Linked DNA regions of Haloferula helveola. Each later gene encodes a partner of the first gene's protein in a complex. Links are inferred from orthologs where the notes say so. Each region holds a gene or a part of one and is shown on either strand. Other genes may lie near its edges.

The links. The genes of interacting proteins can lie anywhere in the genome.
Region 2: the proteins of dapF (region 1) and HAHE_RS01310 are in contact, whole or in part, in a solved structure (PDB 5YGU), measured with the Escherichia coli proteins. The link is inferred for Haloferula helveola from one-to-one orthologs.

The regions. Positions count from the first base shown.
Region 1 is NZ_AP024702.1:4,123,597-4,126,388, reverse strand. It holds dapF (diaminopimelate epimerase), read left to right. Parts: upstream 1-886; coding sequence 887-1,699; downstream 1,700-2,792. Other genes in the region: dapB (4-hydroxy-tetrahydrodipicolinate reductase), read left to right, coding at 2,676-2,792; dapA (4-hydroxy-tetrahydrodipicolinate synthase), read left to right, coding at 1,790-2,671; trpA (tryptophan synthase subunit alpha), read left to right, coding at 65-859. UniProt on the Escherichia coli protein: Involved in the succinylase branch of the L-lysine biosynthesis and in the biosynthesis of the pentapeptide incorporated in the peptidoglycan moiety. Catalyzes the stereoinversion of LL-2,6-diaminopimelate (L,L-DAP) to meso-diaminopimelate (meso-DAP).
Region 2 is NZ_AP024702.1:423,035-425,730, forward strand. It holds HAHE_RS01310 (NUDIX domain-containing protein), read right to left. Parts: upstream 1,733-2,696; coding sequence 1,268-1,732; downstream 1-1,267. Other genes in the region: HAHE_RS01300 (hypothetical protein), read right to left, coding at 1-587; HAHE_RS01305 (pseudouridine synthase), read left to right, coding at 706-1,278; HAHE_RS01315 (hypothetical protein), read left to right, coding at 1,841-2,416; HAHE_RS01320 (hypothetical protein), read right to left, coding at 2,424-2,696. UniProt on the Escherichia coli protein: Master regulator of 5'-end-dependent mRNA decay.

The DNA.
Region 1 (2,792 bases):
AAGTTTTCACAAGCTCCCCAAGATTGCCAAATGCCGCTTCCGGCCCTATCACCCCCGCCCGCCCATGAACCGCATCGATGCCACTTTCGCCCGCCTGCGCTCCGAGGGGAAAAAGGCCTTTGTCGCCTACGTCGCCGCCGGCGACCCGTCCTTCGACGCCTCGCTGGAGGTCGTCCGCGCACTCGCCGACGCCGGCGCCGACGTGATCGAGCTCGGCGTGCCGTTTTCCGACCCGCTGGCCGATGGCATCGTCAACCAACTCGCCGCCGACCGCGCCCTGAAGTCCGGCATGAGCACGCCACGCGTCCTCGACCTGATCCGCGAGTTCCGGAAGACCCACGACACGCCCATCGTGCTCTTCACTTACCTCAACCCGGTCTTCACCTACGGCTACGAGAAGTTCCACACCGATGCCGCCGCGGCCGGGGCCGACGGCATCCTGCTGCTCGACCTGCCGCCCGACGAGGCCGCGCAGAACACCGAACTCGCCCGCGGTGAGGGTCTCCGGCACATCCGCCTGATCGCTCCGACCACCCCGGACGAACGGGTCACGCTTCTCGCCGACGGCTCGGAGGGATTCATCTACGCGCTCTCCCGCACCGGCGTCACCGGCGCCCATGGAGCACCGTCCGATCAGATCGCCGACCAGGTCGCCCGGATCACCGCCCACACCGAAACGCCGGTCTGCGTCGGCTTCGGAATCACGACTCCCGAGCAGGCCGCCATGGTTGCGAAAGCCGGCGACGGGGTGATCGTCGGCTCGGCCATCGTCAAACAGATTGAACTTCACCCCGACCGCGCCGCCGAGGCGGTCCGTGAATTCGTCGCACCCTTGATCGATGCCACTCACGGTGCGTAATCCTTCGCCCTGCAACTCCCAGCTCCCATGCTACTGCACTTCTACAAGATGAACGGTGCCGGCAACGACTTCGTCGTGGTCGACAACCGCGACCTTTCGCTGAACCTCACCGGCGATCAGATCGAGCTTCTATGCGACCGCCACCGCGGCGTCGGAGCCGACGGACTGCTGGCGGTCGAGCCCGCCGAAAACGGTGCCGACTTCAAGTTCCGTTACTACAATGCCGACGGCGGCGAAGCCGAGATGTGCGGCAATGGTGCCCGCTGCTTCGGCCGCTTCACCGCCGCCCTAATGGAAGAAGCACCCGATCAGGTTACGTTCGAAACGATCGCCGGCACGCTGGCCGCGGAGATCGTCGATGAAAACATCCGCATCGCGATGTCGGACCCGGTCGACCTGCAAATGGACAGCGGCGCTTCGGTCGACGGCCTCGACGCCACCCTTCACAGCGTCAACACCGGCGTGCCCCACGTCGTGGCCTACGTCGACGACCTCGAGAACACCGACGTGGTCCGCCACGGCCGCGCCATCCGGAATCACGAACGATTCGCCCCGAAAGGCACCAACGCCAACTTCGCCACCGTCCTCAGCCCCGGGCACATCGCGATCCGCACCTACGAGCGCGGGGTCGAAGACGAAACACTGGCCTGCGGAACCGGCATGGTCGCCTGTGCCCTGATGCATCACCTGCTCACCGGAGCCCCGGCCCCGGTCAAGGTCGACGTGAAGGGTGGCGAAACGCTTGAGATCGGATTCGAGAAGACCGGGGAGCAGCAGTTCACCAAGGTCACCCTCACCGGCACCGCCGACTTCGTCTTCGAAGGCGATATCGAGATCTGAAACCCGGCCCGCACCTCCCGAACCCCTCTTTTTCAACTGACTTCGACGTTCGATGTTGGACGTTCGAGGTTCAACGTCCACCCTCCGCCCATGAGCTTCCGAGGCACCTACACCGCCCTCATCACTCCCTTCTGCGACGGCCAGATTGACCGCCCCGCGTTCCAGGCCCTGATCGACCGCCAGGTCGCTGCCGGGATCGACGGCATCGTGCCCGTCGGCACCACCGGTGAGTCACCTACCCTGAACACACCCGAGCACATTGAGGTCATCCAACTGGCGGTCGATTACGCCAATGGCCGGTGCGAAGTTGTAGCCGGTACCGGCGCCAACGCCACCGCCGAGGCCGTCGAACTCACGATTGCCGCGGAAAAGGCCGGGGCAACGGGCACGCTGCAGGTCTGCCCCTACTACAACAAGCCGTCGGCCGAGGGGCTCTACCAGCACTACAAGGCGGTCGCCGACGCCACCGCACTGCCGGTGATGCTCTACAGCGTGCCCGGCCGCTCCGCGATCCCGATCCCGGTGGAAGTCGCCGCACGGCTCGCGGTCGACTGCCCGACCATCGTCGCCATCAAGGAAGCCGGCGGTTGCGTGGACCGGGTGAACCAACTCGTCCAGGCCCTGCCCGACGGCTTCGCCATTCTGTCGGGAGATGATCCGCTCACGCTCCCGTTCATGTCGTGCGGCGCGGTCGGACTCGTATCCGTCGCCTCCAACCTGATTCCCGACGTCATGGTCCGACTGGTCCGTGCCTGCCTCAACGGGTCCTACGACGAGGCGCTCGCGATGCAGAAGCAATGGTATCCGCTATTCCGCGGACTGATGTCGCTCGACACCAATCCGGTACCGATCAAGGAAGCCGTCGCGATGCAGGGCCACTGCTCCAACGAATTCCGCCTGCCGCTCGTCGGACTCGAATCCACGAAGTCGTCCGCGCTCCGCGAACTGCTCGAGAGCTTCGACCTTCTCTAACGCCATGAACCAGATCCTCGTCACCGGAAAGTCCGGCCGCATGGGCCAGGCCGTGATCGCCGCCGTCAACGCGAACCCGGATACCGAGCTCGCCTCGACCCACGACGCCGGCGAGGACCTC
Region 2 (2,696 bases), 3.7 Mb from region 1 along the record:
CCCCCGTAATCATAAGCCTCCTTCGGGTCGTCAGCCCGCTCCACCACCGTACGGGTGAACTCGCCCAGACGATTCACATTCACGCTCCCCGATGGCGGGCGATAAGCATGCCAGCGTTTGCCATCGAGATACCCGAGTCCCTCGTCGGCATTCACCGCCTGTTTCATTGCGACCTGCAGCAGCTTCGGCTCCCCGGTCCCGGCCGGATCGGGCACCACCAACGCCACGTGGCCGTATCGGAACAGCTCATAGGGAACTTTCTGGATCGTTCCCTTCGATAGCGCCGACAGCGATTCGTCGTGGGTCATGTAGAAGGCGACAACGTCCCCGTATCGAATCCTTCCCTTCCGCTCGGCCGTGACGGCGCCGCCCGGATGTTCGGCCACCCGCTCCATTCCCTCGGGCGCGCCTCGTAGCGAAACCTTCCGCTTCGCCTCGGCCCGTGGCGGGCCCTCGAGCAGCGAGAATGGCAGACGCCCGTTGTGCATCGTGTCTCCTCCGCAGGAGACCAATCCGATGCCGGCGACGACCGCGATCAGCATCGGCTTCCGCCGCGACTTCCCCTTTTTCGTCCGGATCACTTTCATCCCGGTCGTGTAGCACGAGATTCGGGAATCCACCGAATCGAAGGTTTTTCAACAAACATCAGGCAAATCGATTGAGCCCGGGATTGCCTGTGCGAACGCTTCGGTTTCCGCTCGGCGCGTGCTGCTCGTTTTTCACAAGCCCTACGGCGTACTTTGCCAATTCACGCCCGATCAACCCGGGCAACGGACCTTGGCGGACTTTGGCTTTCCAAAGTCGGTCTGGCCAATCGGCCGCCTCGACATGGATTCGGAAGGTCTGCTTCTGCTGAGCGATGAGAAACCTTTGGTGGACCGCCTGATGAACCCAGCCTCGAAGGCGCCGAAGACCTACCTAGCTCAAGTCGAGGGTGAACCGGACGAGAAAGCTCTCCAGACCCTCGCGGAGGGAACGCTCGTGATCCGCGGCCATCGCGTCCTCCCAGCCAAGGCCATCCGTCCCGACCCTCAACCGGAGTTTCCCCCGCGCGATCCACCGATTCGCTACCGGGCCTCGATCCCGACCACCTGGATCTCACTCACATTGACCGAAGGAAAAAACCGGCAGGTTCGACGGATGACCGCCGCAGTCGGATTCCCGACGCTTCGTTTGATCCGTACCGCCATCGACCGGCTGGAACTGGGAGATCTCGAAGCGGGAACGTGGCACGAGGCCGCTACCGACGAACGCCGGCGTCTCGGTCTCAGAGTTTGATCCTGAAAAAGTCCTTCATGACCTGCCGGTAGACGTCCCGTTTGAACTCCGGCAGCCAATCGAGATCGAACTCCTCCGGCGGAATCCAGCGATGACGCGCGAACTCGCGCGGACGCTGGTTGACATCGACCTCCGGCGCACCGTCCAAGAGGCGGCAGAGGTAGTAGACCTGCTCTTGCCCCTGACAACCGTGCTTGCGGACCTTCTTTGAACGCACTTCCTCGGGATAGAGGTAGCGGTAGCCCTCTCTGGAGCGGATGACCTCGTAGTGCGACGGCGACAGACCGATCTCTTCCTTCACCTCGCGGTGCAGCGCCTCGAGTGAGGTTTCGCCCGGATCGACACCACCTTGGGGAAACTGCCAGGCACCGGGCACGGTCCACCGCTCGCAAATGAGGAGTTGCCCCTCATCGCGGGTCATCAGGGCGGCGACGTTGGGTCGGAAGCGGACCACGCCCGAAACTTATCCGCCCATCCGGGGTTTACCTCAATACTTAAGTTTTCCAAAACATCCTCAGCGCGGACTGGCATTCTGCCGGTTCGTGGTGTCCATTGCCCCATCATGAGAATCCTCAATCTCCTCCTCGCCCTGTTCCTGACCACCGGAACCGTCGCTCTCGCACAGAACAGCGCCTTCAACAGCAACCCGCCGAGTCAGCCGAACAACAACAACACTGACGAAGAGGAAGAAGAGAACGAGAACATCAAGGACGAGGAAGACCGACGCCGCTTCTGGCAGGCGAGTCTCTCGGGCGGCCACTACATGGTGGCGCTCGATCGGATCTGCAATATCAGCATGCACCAGTATGTTCTCGATGGCTCACTGATCGTCAACGAGGTGACCATCGACACCACCGGTCGCGCTCTCGCCCGTTTCTACCACATCCAGCCGGTCACCGATGCCATGGGCAGCGACGGACTCGGTGCGGTGGTCGATCGCGGCCGGGATCTGATCGAGCGTGTCGGCCAGCGCGCGGGGACCGAAGTCCACAACATGGCGCAGAAGAAGTACCCCGATACCACCCACGCTGGGACCATCGAATACCGGATCCTCGACCTACGCGACCTCGATGCGCTCTACGGCAGCGTCAAAAAGGCTTGGGAGACCGGCAAGGGCCGCAGACTGACGATCAAATAAGCCCGCCTTACTCCGGCTCGCGCGGCGACTCCGGCGGAGTGCGTGGCGCGGGCTTTTCCTTGTCCTTCCCACGGATCACATCCAGCAGGCCGCCTACTTCCCCGACGACATCGGTGCCTCGCCGGATGACGTCCTCGGCCTCATCGAGAACATCCCCTTCTCCGTCGAGGAGTCCCCTGCCGCGATCGATCAGGTCGGTTCCCTGCTCGATCACGCCACCGGTTCCCGCGATTCGGTCGGCGACATCCTCGCTCATCACCCTCTCGGTGTATTTCAGCAC